DNA from 3 places in the Vibrio palustris genome. Region 1 is predicted to be linked to each of the others. Evidence: predicted binding sites of a transcription regulator. Region 1 holds the regulator's gene; each other region holds the start of a gene.

Region 1 (5,318 bases):
ATGCCGATTTTCTCGACCTCGCTTGGAGTGTGGACTATCGCGCTGTCAAACATTCAAAAAAGCCAGTTTTCGTTTTATTCCACGGCCTTGAAGGCAGTTTTGAAAGCCCGTATGCCAATGGTCTCATGCATGCCTTTAAGCAGCAGGGATGGATAGCCGTACTGATGCACTTTCGCGGATGTAGCGGACGACCTAATCGACAAGCCCGCGCTTATCACTCTGGAGAAACCGACGATGCCCGCTTAACTCTGGAGCATGTCAAACGCTTATGTCCTAACCGGCCTATTATTGCAGCTGGCGTCTCTTTGGGCGGCAATATGCTGACAAATTATCTGGCACGCTTTAATCATGATCCTATCGTAAGTGCAGCAACGATTATTTCAGCCCCTCTGGATCTCGCAGCTTGTTCTGAGCGTATTGAACAAGGTGTTTCACGAGTGTATCGCCGCTATTTAATGGACTCATTAAAACGCAATGCATTGCTCAAAATACACTTACTTAAACCGCTTTTAGGTATTGAGAAAAACGACATCAAACAACTACGCCGTTTATCAGATTTTGATGAGCTGATTACCGCCCCGTTGCACGGGTTTGCCAGCGCTAACGACTATTATCAACAATGCTCTGGTATGCAACGTTTAAACGACATCACGGTACCGACGCGTTTTATTCAAGCGAAAGATGACCCATTTATGAATGAATCTGTCATTCCCACGTTTACGCTTCCTAGTCATATCCATTATTGTTTGACAGAGCATGGTGGTCACGTGGGATTTGTCAGTGGTAACTGGCGACAACCTCATTATTGGTTAGAAGAAAGTTTACCTGCCTATTATGCGCACTACCTCCATGAAGAGACATCATCGTAGACTGGAAAAATCCTAACAGCATGACATACTGGCGCGAAACTATTTCAATGAGGATATTATGATCATCCCTTGGCAACAAATTGATGCCGACACACTCGACAATCTCATTCGTGAATTTGTCCTTCGTGAAGGCACAGATTACGGCTCACAAGAAGTAACGTTAGATCAAAAGGTACAACAAGTTAAACAGCAGATTCAATCCGGTGACGCCATGGTGGTGTACTCGGAGTTACATGAAACAGTCGATATAAAACGCGACCTGTAAATCAGGCTCAAGGACAGAGCGTTATTCCGTGCTATAGTAAATCCACCACGACTCATTCGTTTTAGTCAGGAATCATTAAGACAAGGTTTGTCATGTCAGCGAAACATCCCATTATTGCAGTCACTGGCTCCTCTGGAGCTGGAACTACCACCACATCAGAAGCATTTCGTAAAATGTTTAATATGATGTCGGTCAAACCCGCTTGGGTCGAAGGCGACAGTTTTCATCGTTATACCCGACCAGAAATGGATGTGGCGATCCGTAAAGCACGAGAGCAAGGGCGTCATATTAGTTATTTTGGCCCACAAGCTAATGACTTTGCTTCACTCGGCGAGTTTTTCCGTCAATATGGCAAAGATGGTTCGGGGAAAATTCGTCGCTACCTACACAGCTTTGATGAAGCCGTCCCTTATAACCAAATGCCAGGTACATTCACTCCATGGCAAGACATACCAGAGCAAACCGATGTCCTATTTTATGAGGGCTTACATGGTGGTGTTGTCGATGGCGATATTAATGTTGCCCAGCATGTCGATTTTCTGATCGGTATGGTTCCGATAGTGAACTTGGAATGGATTCAAAAATACGTCCGAGACACTCGTGACCGTGGCCATTCGCGCGAAGCAGTCATGGACTCCATCGTTCGCTCTATGGACGATTACCTCAACTATATTACGCCACAGTTTTCTCGCACTCACATCAACTTTCAACGCGTCCCCACCGTTGATACTTCCAACCCGCTCAATGCCAAAGGGATTCCGAGTTTAGATGAAAGTTTTGTGGTGATTCGTCTGCGTGGTATCAAAAATGTCGACTTTCCATATCTACTTTCTATGATTGATGGTTCATTTATGTCTAGGCATAATACGATTGTTGTTCCAGGTGGAAAAATGAGTTTCGCAATGGAGCTAATTGTGCGTCCAATCCTGCAACAACTCATCGAAAGCGGAAAAATTGGGTAATTGATTACACGTAAATGTCGCTTACTTTTCATACCGTGATCATAAGCACATTTTTGCGCAGTAAATCCCTCTTTGTAAGCGATTTAAATCAAGAAATTCCGCGTGAAAAAGGATACTATTTCATAACGGAAACAAAGAAAACTTGCGGTGAATCCAAACTCTTCTTATTCTGGGAAGTCATGAGGCTTCGCTAAATTAAATATGGATAGCGGCAAGCGTACCCTGCAGAGGAAGTGAGATATTATGGTTCTAGGTAAACCTCAAACCGACCCAACTTTAGAGTGGTTTCTTTCACATTGTCACATTCATAAGTACCCTTCTAAAAGCACGCTAATTCATGCGGGCGAGAAGGCTGAAACATTGTACTACATTGTGAAAGGCTCAGTGGCGGTATTGATTAAAGATGAAGAAGGCAAGGAGATGATCCTTTCCTACTTGAACCAAGGTGACTTTATTGGTGAACTTGGTCTTTTTGAGGAAGGACAGGAACGTACCGCTTGGGTTCGTGCTAAGTCACCTTGTGAAGTGGCTGAAATTTCATTCAAGAAATTCCGTCAGTTAATTCAGGTTAACCCTGATATTCTGATGCGTCTCTCTGGTCAAATGGCAAGTCGTCTTCAAGTTACAAGTCAAAAGGTCGGTGATCTTGCCTTCCTAGACGTGACGGGTCGTATTGCTCAAACGCTATTAAACCTAGCGAAACAACCAGATGCAATGACTCACCCAGACGGTATGCAAATCAAGATTACGCGCCAAGAGATCGGCCAAATCGTTGGTTGCTCTCGCGAAACAGTGGGCCGTATATTAAAAATGCTAGAAGAGCAGAACTTGATTTCTGCCCACGGTAAAACCATTGTTGTTTACGGTACACGTTAAGTTTTAACGTCGTTCGTATCTCCCAAAACCACCGCACCTACACGGTGGTTTTTTATGCCTAATCCATGGCTATTGTTGTCTATCCGTACTTTCAAATATTTTATCGGCATTCGCCGCAACGAAACCTTGATAAAGCTCACCATCTTGTTGCGGATAACGTTTAGCAAACTCATAAAACCCACCGGGGATGGTCGCGTCCATATCCGCAAAGATGACGGCTACGTCATCGGCCATGGTGGAGGACTGCTCAAGTAAAACTTGTGGTGTCCCTTTAACCACGCCTCCCGCCTCATTGAGTATAAAACCGGATTGTTTGAGATATTCATTGACCGCTTCCACACTCGTGAAGCGCTTAAGCTGATTAACACTTACCGTAAAGTGATTGGCACCGTAACCATGGGCGGCCACCCATGCGGCGTACTCACTCTCTTGCGCAAGCTCAAAATATTCAGAATAGGTCACATCCCACGGCCGACCTTGCCACAACAGATCAGGAGTCGACCACGGTAGGTCATCAATCTGTCGAATTAACTTGGCGACAATGTTTTGCAGCGCAGGACTGCATTCCTCAACCAGTAATTCACTAATAAACACTTTAGGACGTGTGGGATCAGGATGACGTAGATACTTCGCATACAGATGCTTAGATTCAAAATGGTACTCACCTTCTGCTTGATAACCTAATTGAATAAAAGGCTGTGCTAATACATCTAACCCAATATCACGATACGCAAACGTACGTAGCGCAATATGATCGTTAATTAATTGCGAATCTTCCTGCAGCAATGCATGCACTTTTGATGCTGAAGGACATAATCGCTCAGTATAATCTTTCCATAGCGCCTCAAATACGTCATGAATATGCATGATGCTTTCTCCTCTTCATATCAACTTATTAAATCGATACTGGTATTAATCACTAAAATGTAAGCCAGGACTCAGTTGTTCCGGTAGTAAAGTGTGAGTCCCTTCCATCGATGCCATCGGGTAAGCACAATAATCGGCGGCATAGTAAGCACTTGGCCGTAGGTTACCCGAATCACCAGGACCACCAAATGGCGCATCACTGCTGGCCCCCGTCAATGGACGGTTACGGTTCACAATCCCCGCACGAATATGGTCAATAAAGTATGCCCATTCGCTATCATCGGTAGAGATTAAACCTGCAGATAAACCAAACCGAGTGTCATTAGCTAGCTCAACGGCTTGTTCAAAGGTTTGATAACGAATAACTTGTAGAAGAGGACCAAAATATTCTTCATCCGGTAAATCAGCAATCACGCTGACATCAATAATTCCCGGAGAAACAAAAGCATGCTGGCCCTGTTGGGCTTCAAGTAATGAGTAGCCACCCAAAGATTGCAAATGAGCTTGTGCTTGTAGAATACACTTAGCGGCAGATTCGGAGATCAGCGTCCCCATAAATGGGGCGGGCTCAGCGAAAGGTGTCCCCATTACAATACGTTGTGTAATATCAACTAACCGCTCTAACAAACGGTCGCCTTGCTCTCCTTCAGGAATCAACAGCCGACGCGCACAGGTACAACGCTGACCTGCACTCAAAAATGCTGATTGGACAATGGTATATACGCTAGCATCGAGATCGCCATACTGTTCAGAGACGACTAAAGGATTATTCCCCCCCATTTCTAGAGCTAACATTTTTCCTGGCTGCCCAGCAAACTGCTGATGTAATAATTGCCCGGTCTGGGCACTTCCAGTAAATAAGAGTCCATCAATCTCTTTCGATTGCGACAGTGCTATACCGGTGTCCTTAGCCCCCTGCACAAGATTGAGAACCCCTTCAGGTAAGCCAGCTTGCTGCCATAAACGCACCATGACTTCACCACTTAAGGGAGTTTGCTCGGAAGGTTTAAATACAACGGTGTTACCTGCTAATAACGCAGGAATAATATGACCATTCGGTAAGTGACAAGGGAAATTATACGGACCAAATACCGCCATAACGCCAAGTGGTCTATGACGTAATACAACCTGACTGCCATTCACTGACCGCGCTCGCTCTCCTGTCCTTTCATGAAACGCCTGCGCGGAGATTGAGGCTTTACCGATCATGGCTGCCACTTCAGTGCGAGTTTCCCAGATGGGCTTACCTGTTTCTTTTGCAATCGTTTCGGCGATCCGTTCTTTATTACGCTTAACTTCTTCAATAAACGCACTGACATATGCCTCACGCTGAGCAAACGTGTATTGTCGCCACTCCAGCAACGCCAAACGTGCCGCTTTAACGGCTGACTCCACTTGCTGGGTAGTCGCGCTGCTGCCTTGCCATAATAGGCTCGCATCATAAGGTGTCATCGAGCACAATGCGTCTCCTTTCCCTTT
Region 2 (5,318 bases), 1.2 Mb from region 1:
TGAACTGACGACGAACCCAGAGTTTTTTCATCTTTTTAGCTATATCCGTCGTAAGCAATATATGAACTTGGACTGGGCATTTGATCAAATTCAAATTGATCCCTATCGGTTAGATATCGATACTGGGCAAGAGGTATTACGCAGTAAAAATCGCCATGCCTTTGCAGCCGCGACCAATCTGTCTGATTTAGAAGATCATTATTTGCCGATGATGCAAGATGATTGGCGTGCTGTCTTGGCCGCTACCTGTGCGATTCCGCGACTTTACCAAGGGGTAGTACCGCTTAAAGGCTATGACTACGTGGATGGTGGCGTATCCGCGGCTATACCAGTGCAAGAAGCTTGGCGACGTGATGCACGTTTTATTACGGTAATTCGTACTGAATGCGTGGAAGACTCTCTCCAAACACAGTTAGAAAATGATATTGAAAGTCGCAAAGTGGCTTGGTTCAAGGATTCGTTAAATAGCATCCAGTTGCAATGGCAGTCTAAATTACAAGAATGGAAACAAGATTGGCAGGCATTTGTTCAACAGCATAAAGGGAAGGCAAGAGCCCAAGGTTTGAATGTAATGAATGGTGGGCGCTGGATGTTTGGCGCTGATGATATCTATCGCTTAAGCTATTTACTGGGTGATAAGTTTGACTCTGGCTTGGCCGATATGCTGATGGTGCACTACCAGACGTATGGATTGACTCAAGAGTTTTTACAATCACCACCAGACGATACCTTTATTATTCAGATTGCGCCGAGTGAGCCATTGAAATCCAGCTCTTTGATGAGCCGACGAGAAGACTTGATGCATGACTATGAATTAGGTAAAGAGGCGGGAAATCGCTTTATTGCACAATATGAACAAGCGGTATCTCAGTGGTCAACGCGTGCGATTTTAGATCATCTAGACATGCATAATGTGGATCTCAATAAGCTTAGTAAACCTTAGCGATAACAACGGCTAAACAATGATGGTTAAGTCGCATGAGCCTCCTAATTAGGGGGCTCATTTTATTTTTAGAGAGATGTTTACGGCTAACGATAAAGGTTTGTTATTCAAAACATCAGCTGGCTAATGGCGATCTCATTGATGGTTCCGCGTTATAGCACAGGGAGTATGCGCATACAGTTGGTACTGCCTTCTACATTGGTAATATCGCCCTGAGTAATAATCACCAAATCACCAAACTCGAGTAGCCCAGCGTCTTTGAGCTCCGCGAGAGCGTTTTGTGCTAGCTCATGTCCAACTTGTTCTTTACCATCAAAATAAAATGGGGTAACGCCACGATATAGCGCACAGCGATTCAGTGCTGAGTTATTACGCGCAAGCGCAAATATGGGGAAGGTGGTGTTCAATCGTGAGGTCATTAATGCGGTGCGGCCAGATTCAGTGAAAGTGACCATAGCTTGAACCCCATCTAAATGGTTGGCCGCATAAATGGTCGACATGGCAATCGCTTCTTGCTCAGTAGCAAAAGAGCCAGAAATTCGATAGCTCTGACTATTAGATTCGATCATTTTTTCTGCGCCAATACAGACTGCTGCCATCGCTTCAACGGTTTCTATAGGGTATAACCCTGCGGCGGTTTCCCCTGAGAGCATCACAGCATCGGTACCATCTAAGACCGCATTCGCGACATCCATGACCTCTGCTCGGGTTGGCATAGGGTTGGCCATCATTGATTCCATCATTTGTGTCGCGGTAATTACCACCCGATTTAAGTTTTTTGCTCGAGTGATCAATTTCTTTTGCACCGCGATTAATTCTGGATCGCCAATTTCAACCCCTAAATCGCCACGGGCAACCATAATGACATCGGACTCCATAACGATATCATCGATATTTTCATCACATGACACGGTTTCGGCGCGCTCAATTTTGGCAACCATACGCGTTTTTAAACCGGCTTCTTTGGCTAAGCGGCGCGCATACTTCATATCTTCGCCATTACGTGGAAAGGAAATGGCAAGATAGTCGACGTCGATTTCCGCGGCGAGAATGATATCTCGTTTGTCTTTTTCGGTTAACGCATCTGCCGATAAGCCGCCGCCTTTTTTGTTGATGCCTTTATTGTTGGACAATACCCCGCCGACAATAACGGCAGTATGAATTTTTTGTCCTTCAACGTTGAGTACTTTGAGCTGGACACGCCCATCATCGAGCATCAGTAAATCATCACGCTGAACATCTTGCGGTAAACGTTTGTAATCGATCCCAACGGCATAGTCGTCTCCAAGACCCGGAGCCAAATCTGCATCAAGAATAAAACGCTGTCCTTCTTCAAGCTGGATACGGCCGGTTTTAAAAGTCGAAACCCGAATTTTAGGGCCTTGCAGATCCCCTAAAATCGCCACGGTACGTCCAAGCTTTTTGGCAATACTGCGTACCTGTTGGGCACGCAGTTTATGATCTTCTGCGCTACCATGAGAAAAGTTCATGCGTACAACGTTAGCACCAGCCTGAATAATGGCTTCTAGTACGCCTTCTTTGTCCGTTGAGGGACCCAATGTGGTGACAATTTTTGTTCTTCTTTGCGCCGAGGTCATAACCTGCTCCTGATGATGGATGACGATAAGGTAATAAGCGATTTGTGGAATACTGAATGTAAAGTTTGGAAGTGAATCGAGAATTTACCAGTGACATGAGTAGAATTTGCAGGCTGAATCGAAAGATAATGCCAAAAAGTCACTCGGTTTTATGAGCTTACACTATGACATGGCACGCAAACTTCCATATTGTTGCGTGATACGAGTCACGGCTAATCATCAAGTGGCTTCACAATTACTTCACAAAGTAAAAAAATTACATAGTTTTTCGTTTCTGGAGTAAATCATGTACATGGCCCAACCCGGACACATTGACCATATCAAGCAGGTGAATGCTGGCCGTGTGTATAAATTGATCGATCAAAAAGGTCCTATTTCTCGAATTGATCTGTCGAAGGAGAGCGCACTAGCGCCAGCCAGTATCACCAAAATTACTCGTGAGCTTATTGATGCCCACTTAGTCCATGAAACGACGGTTCAAGAGGCTACGTCCCGTGGTCGTCCAGCGATTGGTTTGCAAACGTTAAATGAAGGGTGGCAATTTCTTTCGGTGCGTCTTGGTAAGGGATACCTTGTGCTAGCGTTGCATGAGCTTGGTGGGGAGGTATTAGTTGATAATAAATTTGATATCCATGAAACCGATAAAACCGATCTTTTAGCGCGCTTATTGTATGAGATAAAGTATTTCTTTGATACCTATGCTGGGTTACTTGGGCGTGTGACTAGCATTGCGGTCACCGTTCCAGGGTTTGTGAATGCAGAAGAGGGAATTATTCTGCGTATCCCTCATACTGGTATTCGTGACTTGCCAATCGGTGAGGCTATCTATAACGCGACAGGATTGCCCGTTTTTGTCGCCAATGACACACGCGCTTGGGCCTTAGCAGAGCGTTTATTTGGTCATGCTCAAGATGTCGATAATTCTGTCCTAGTGTCTATTCATCATGGTGTGGAAGCGGGCATTATTGTTGATGGGCATATTGTTCAAGGACGTAAAGGTCATATTGGGGATTTAAGCCATATTCAAATCGATCCTTATGGAAAGCGTTGTGAGTGTGGTAATATCGGCTGCTTAGAAACGGTTGCAACCTCACAAGCCATTCAAAATTATGTAAAAAATAGTTTGTCACAAGGTAGTGCCTCGACACTTGCTGAGTGTAATGAGTTAACCATTGAAGCCATTTGTGATGCGGCTGCTCACGGTGATGAAGTGGCGGTTGATGCTATAGAGCATTTAGGTCGTTACTTGGGTTCTGCACTGTCGATTATTGTCAATGTATTTAATCCAGAGCGCATTTTAATTGGTGGAGTGATTAATCAAGCCAAAGAGGTGTTATACCCGGTATTAATGCAAAGCATTGAACAGCAAACGTACCCAGGATACCAAGATGATTTACAGCTTGCTGAATCCCGTTTCTACAAACAAGCAACGATGCCAGGTGCTGCGTTAATTAAGCAGGCGCTTTATGATGGTGTATTGTTGATGAAAGTGGTGGAGGGCTAACGCTACTCCATCTCTTGAGAATTAAGCGACAACTCATGTTTACATTTTCGTCATCTGGTTATAATGTTATTGATGATCATCCATAGTTAGGAATCCCTATGTCAGGCGTTTTAAATACGGTCGATGCGCGTACCAATCTTGTTGGTGAAAACCGCTTAGAGCTCTTGTTATTTAGTTTACACAGTAGCCAATACTTTGCGATTAATGTGTTTAAAGTCAAAGAAGTGATCAAAGTACCGGCATTGACTAAGTTACCAGGCTCTCATATGCATGTTACAGGTGTTGCTTCTTTAAGGGGTGAGTCTGTACCTGTCATCGACTTGCGCAGCGCTATCGGGTTTCCGCCTCCACGCCAAGAAACAACCGAGCACAATCTTATCATCACTGAATATAACCGGTCGGTGCAAGGCTTTTTGGTTGGTCAGGTTCGTCATATTATTAATACGACGTGGAGTGATATTCAGCCGCCGCCTAGAACAACAGGACGTTCCACGTATTTAACTGCCATCACTCATCTCAAAGACAAAGAACGTTCGCATATCGTTGAGATCATCGATGTGGAAAAAGTGCTCGCCGAGATCATCGATTATGATGTGTCGATTTCAGAAGAGGTGCTCGATAGAGACTTATTAGGGCATATGAACGGCCGTCGTGTTTTAATTGTTGATGACTCATCTACGGCACGTAACCAAGTTAAAGGAACGCTATCTCAGCTTGGTCTTGAGATCATAGAATGTCGTGATGGTTTAGAAGCGTTAACGTTATTACAATCTTGGTGTGATGCTGGCAAGAATATTCATGATGAATTATTAATGTTGATTACCGATGCCGAGATGCCAGAAATGGATGGGTATCGTCTAACGCGTGAAATTCGCCAAGATAAACGTATGCATGATCTGCACATCACTCTTAATACATCCCTCAGTGGTAGTTTTAACGATGCAATGGTCGAGAAAGTAGGCTGTAATCGTTTTATTTCTAAATTCCAGCCTGATTTACTGGTTGAAGTGGCGCAAGAGCGTTTACGAGAAGTTTTATAACCTGTTGGTGTTGTAGAGTTTTAGTTGAAAGCGCGATATTCGCGCTTTTTTTATTCCTTTCATTGTTTCCACACTGCTCGGGCGCTTCTACTGTTTTTCCTATCTTGCGTATTTAATTCATGGTAAACATAAACTTGTTGAATTTAATCATGATTAAATCTAAACAATAACGGACTAGACCATCACAGTGATGGATAATTAAGAGGGAATAGGATGAATCTATTAAGAGTAAA
Region 3 (5,318 bases), 590 kb from region 1:
AAGGCTCAGCTATGTGCTTTTTAAAATAAATACCGATCTATTTAATATATCGGAATAATGAGGTAAAACTATAGAAACACGAATAAAAATGAGTGTAATGGCTCAATTATCGTATGGGCCTCACACTATTGCCTGTTTTTTTCGTTGAATTTTGAAACATTATTCCCTATATCATGAAGCAAAAATAAAGCCAGCACTAGGCTGGCTTTAACATTTCTCAGTGTAACGTGTTACTTAGCTTCAATTTTTGCCCAAGTATCACGCAGACCAACCGTGCGGTTAAAGACTAGAGCTTCTGGTGACGAATCTTTATTATCCGCGCAGAAATAACCCAAACGTTCAAATTGGTAACCAAATTCCGCTTCAGCAGAAGTCAGACTCGGCTCAACAAAACCACGTTTTACAATCAAAGAGTCGGCATTGATTGTTTCAGCAAAGTTATTTGCCGCTCCTGGGTTAGGAACATTAAATAGGCGATCGTATAGACGCACTTCAGCTGGCACTCCATGAGAAGCCGATACCCAGTGAATCACCCCTTTTACTTTACGGCCGTCCGTTGGGTTCTGCCCCAGCGTTTCATTATCGTACGTACAGTAAATTGTCGTGATATTACCTTCTGCGTCTTTTTCAATACGCTCAGCTTTGATTACGTAAGAACCACGTAAACGCACTTCTTTACCTAACACTAAACGTTTGTATTTTTTGTTCGCTTCTTCACGAAAATCTTCACGCTCAATCCAAACTTCACGTGTAAATGGCACCTCACGAGTACCCATCTCAGGTTTATTCGGGTGATTCTGTAGCACTAACGTTTCAACTTGATCAGCGTCGTAGTTTTCAATCACGACTTTAACTGGATCCAACACCGCCATTGCACGTGGTGCATTTTCATTTAAATCGTCACGAATACACGATTCAAGTGAACCAAATTCAATGAGGTTGTCTTGCTTCGTCACACCAATACGCTGGCAGAATTCGCGAATTGAACCTGGGGTAAACCCTCGGCGGCGCAAACCTGAAATGGTTGGCATACGTGGGTCATCCCAGCCATCCACTAATTTTTCAGTCACAAGTTGGTTGAGCTTACGTTTAGACATGACAGTATATTCTAAGTTTAAACGACTAAACTCATACTGATGCGGAACACAATCAACCGTGATGTTCTCGAGTACCCAATCGTACAAACGACGGTTATCTTGGAACTCAAGCGTACAGATAGAATGAGTAATCCCTTCTAACGCATCAGAAATACAATGGGTAAAATCGTACATTGGATAAATGCACCATTTATCACCGGTTTGATGGTGAGAGGCGAAACGAACGCGATATAACACAGGATCGCGCAACACCATAAATGATGATGACATATCTATTTTTGCACGTAGGCACACTGTGCCCTCTGCAAACTCGCCTTGGCGCATTTTTTCAAACAGCTCAAGGTTTTCTTCAATAGGACGGTCACGATAAGGACTGTGTTTACCCGGTGCGGTTAATGTACCGCGATATTCACGAATCTGCTCTGGACTTAGCTCTTCAACATACGCTAAACCTTTGTTAATCAGTTCGACTGCATATTCGTAAAGCTTATCGAAATTATCAGAAGAATAATGGATATCCCCTGCCCATTCAAAGCCTAACCAGCTAACGTCTTGCTTAATCGACTCAACGTATTCAAGATCTTCTTTTTCAGGGTTGGTATCGTCAAAGCGTAAATTACACTGTCCCTGATAGTCCTGAGCAATACCAAAGTTTAAACAGATCGACTTGGCGTGCCCGATATGCAGATAACCGTTCGGCTCTGGCGGAAAACGAGTATGCACGCTAGTGTGTTTACCATCGGCTAAATCTTTATCAATGATTTGGCGGATGAAATTCGATGGACGAGCCGCAGCTTCACTCATCTATAGCACCTCAATTTTATTTAGTATTGTCAGAAAATGTGTCGCCGTATTATCAAAAACTGTCTTTGTGATGATAACCGCGATGATGGCAGTAATGATCCACAATTCTCAACAGATGCACAATAGAAACTATGCGTTTCAGCCAATTATTTCTTTGGAGTCTGTTTAAAAGCTGCGCATCAAGTAAAAAAAGCCCTCTGATGAGGGCTTTTTGGGTCTTTAATAGAATACAAGACACCAAGTCTTAATCGAGCTCTTTCATCTCGCCGGCAATAATTTCCGCCATTGGCCCCAAGATAACTTGAATACTAGTCTGGCTCAGTTTCACTACACCCATTGCACCTAAGGCTTTCAATTCACCTTCATCAATCGAGTGGCTGTCTTTAACCGTTAGACGCAAACGTGTAATACACGCATCGATATTCTCGACATTATCATGTCCACCGAGCACAACTAAGTACTGCTTAGCTAACTCTTTATTGCTGGTTGAACCTTGTGACTTACCTTGCTGTGGTGCTACTGCAACATCGTCTTCACGGCCCGGCGATTTTAGGTTGAAGGTACGAATTGCCACATAGAACGTGATGAAGTAGAGGAAAAAGAACCCAAACCCAATCAACAATAGCGTTAGCGGTTTGGTCGCCAGTCCCCAGTTTAAGACAAAGTCAAGTAAACCGGCTGAGAAACCAAAGCCATCAAGCGTACCAAACGCATTGGCGATGACAAATGAAAGCCCAGTAAAGACCGCATGTATCGCGTACAACGCTGGCGCTAAGAACACGAACAAGAACTCTAAAGGTTCCGTTATACCAGTTAAAAAGGCACAAAACGCGACAGAGAATAACATACCACCAACTTGCGCGCGTTTTTCTACTGGCGCACACAGATACATAGCTAGCGCTGCACCGGGCAGACCAAACATCATCACGGGGAAGAAGCCATTCATAAAACGACCAGCACTCAAATCACCACCAAAGAAGCGGTTCAAGTCACCTGTCTTCACCGTGTCTGTTACTTGATCCACCATTGCGGTGACTTCTGGTGTGACAACATTGGTAAAGTGGAATGTATGCACATTACCCGCCACCAAGGATTTCGCGATATCTGGCGCTACACATAATTTAGTGATGTTTGGTAGCGCATTGGCCGCCGCATGTGCGTTAGACACTATCACTTCCTGACACGTTCCCATAGCGAACCACATGTAAGTGTTAAGGACATGATGTAATCCGACTGGAATTAAGGCGCGATTAAGTACACCGTAGGCAAATTCGCCTAAAGACCCAGAAGAAGAAATACCATGAGCTAACGCATCTAACACAGACTGCACGTAAGGCCAAACAAAGCCTAACAGACTACCAGCAATTAAAGAAAAGAGCCCAGTCATAATTGGGACTAAACGACGACCGGAGAAAAAAGCTAACCATTGCGGTAAACTGGTTTTATAAAAAGCATTATATGAATGCCCTGCAATGATACCGGCGAAGATCCCGCCGAAGAACGACATATCATTCTCAGCATTAATGGTTTTCGCTGTCGCCGTCAGAACAAAATAGGCGACGGCACCGGCTATACCAGCAGCACCTGCACCATCAATCGATAATCCGACCGCGATACCTAGACCAAATAGCAAAGGTAGGTGTTCAAAAATCGCCCCACCAGCGTTCGCCATAAAGGGAATATCTAATAAATCGCCTTGCCCGAGTCGAAGCAGCAGGGCTGCAACAGGGAGCGTAGCAATAGGTAACATAAGAGCTTTACCTAGCTTCTGCGCGTATCCTAAAATGTTCACGTTATATTTCTCCAGTTAGATTTCCGTATCTCGGTCAGTATACTTTTTTCACACATTCAAATTAGTAGTATTAGTGTAAGCAGGTTCGCCACAACATCAAACCAAACACTCATAGTGTTGTGATCATAATCACTATATTTAGTAAATAAATTTTTACATTTAAGAGATAATCAATAACTTATTTTTCTCTGTAAAATATCAATACTTCGCGGTATTATAAATATTAGCGATAGTATATGAAACTGAAATAATAATTCACTCTTATATTGACTGATATTATCTCAGATAGCTTAGGATTTATGGCTACTTAACGATGAATGCTGCACTCTCAGTCAGTGTTAAGGTTTAGTTGCATCAACACAAATAAAGAAGTGAAGGAATAAAAATGAAATATGCGTTAGTTAACGGCACAATTTTTACTGGCGAAAACATTTTGACGAATCATAGCCTTATCATTGATGATCAAACCATTAGTGACATAATTCCTAGTCATGCACTCCCTAAAGACATGCCCGTTATCGATGTAGAAGGCGCGAATATATCTCCTGGGTTTATCGACTTACAGTTAAATGGGTGTGGCGGCGTCATGTTTAATGATGATATTAGCTCTGACACTCTAGAAACGATGCATAAGGCGAACCTTCTTTCTGGCTGTACTAACTTTCTGCCAACACTGATCACTTCGTCAGATGACAACATGCAGCAAGCGGTGAATATTGCACGCGAACACATGTCTGGGCACCCTAACCAGATATTAGGATTACATTTAGAAGGGCCTTACCTTAACCCAGAGAAAAAAGGCATTCACAATCTCGATTTCATTCGTCAATCAAATCAATCGATGATCGATTTTCTGTGCCACAATCAAGATGTCATTTCACAGGTAACAATGGCGCCGGAAATGAACGATTTGAGTCATATTCGTCAGCTCGCTGACGCAGGTATTACCGTCTCACTAGGTCATACTAATTGTACTTACGCCCAAGCAAAAGCAGGGTTTAGTGCCGGTATGACCGCGGCAACGCATTTATTTAATGCCATGTCTTCAATCACCGGACGTGAACCAGGAGCCGTAGGCGCGGTTTACGATACACCAGAGATTTATGCCGGTATCATTGCCGACGGGTTCCATGTAGATTTTGCCAATATTCGGATCGCCAAACAGCTCAAGAAAGAGAAGCTTATACTAGTGACTGATGCCACAGCCCCTGCAGGCGCAGATATTGAGTCCTTTATTTTTGTGGGGAAAACAGTATATTACAAAGATGGTAAGTGTATAGATGAAAACGGCACCTTAGGCGGCTCTGCACTCACCATGAATCACGCAATCAAGAACACCGTCGAGCATGTAGGTATCGCTCTAGATGAAGCGCTACGTATGGCGACCTTATATCCTGCTCAAGCGATTGGCGTAGATAATCAATTTGGACGCATCGCGCCTGGATATATTGCCAATCTTGCTATGTTCGACGGCGACTTGAATATCATGGCCACTGTAGTAAACGGACAATACGGAAAACATTGAGAATGACTGGCGGGCAAATCGGTAATGTAGATTTAGTAAAACAATTAAACAGTGCAGTTGTGTATCGTTTAATCGATCAACAAGGGCCTATATCAAGAAT

What was found. The regulator CRP, encoded in region 1, controls carbon source genes, mostly activating them, when cyclic AMP is high. The targets are predictions, from matches to a motif close to TGTGANNNNNNTCACA.
Region 2: mlc (sugar metabolism global transcriptional regulator Mlc) is a predicted target of CRP. The motif match lies at 2,737-2,752, and genes of this name have one in related genera.
Region 3: nagE (N-acetylglucosamine-specific PTS transporter subunit IIBC) is a predicted target of CRP. The motif match lies at 3,812-3,827, and genes of this name have one in related genera.

What each region holds. Positions count from the first base shown of each region.
Region 1 is NZ_AP024887.1:2,348,656-2,353,973, forward strand. It holds gene OCU30_RS10995 (hydrolase) at 1-869, shown strand, start outside; gene OCU30_RS11000 (YheU family protein) at 928-1,134, shown strand; gene OCU30_RS11005 (phosphoribulokinase) at 1,227-2,096, shown strand; gene crp (cAMP-activated global transcriptional regulator CRP) at 2,340-2,972, shown strand; gene OCU30_RS11015 (DUF1338 domain-containing protein) at 3,042-3,839, opposite strand; gene astD (succinylglutamate-semialdehyde dehydrogenase) at 3,885-5,318, opposite strand, start outside.
Region 2 is NZ_AP024887.1:887,917-893,234, forward strand. It holds gene OCU30_RS04340 (patatin-like phospholipase family protein) at 1-943, shown strand, start outside; gene pyk (pyruvate kinase) at 1,096-2,541, opposite strand; gene mlc (sugar metabolism global transcriptional regulator Mlc) at 2,828-4,045, shown strand; gene OCU30_RS04355 (chemotaxis protein CheV) at 4,144-5,085, shown strand; gene OCU30_RS04360 (GNAT family N-acetyltransferase) at 5,299-5,318, shown strand, end outside.
Region 3 is NZ_AP024887.1:1,755,954-1,761,271, forward strand. It holds gene glnS (glutamine--tRNA ligase) at 231-1,901, opposite strand; gene nagE (N-acetylglucosamine-specific PTS transporter subunit IIBC) at 2,146-3,693, opposite strand; gene nagA (N-acetylglucosamine-6-phosphate deacetylase) at 4,079-5,218, shown strand; gene OCU30_RS08290 (ROK family protein) at 5,221-5,318, shown strand, end outside.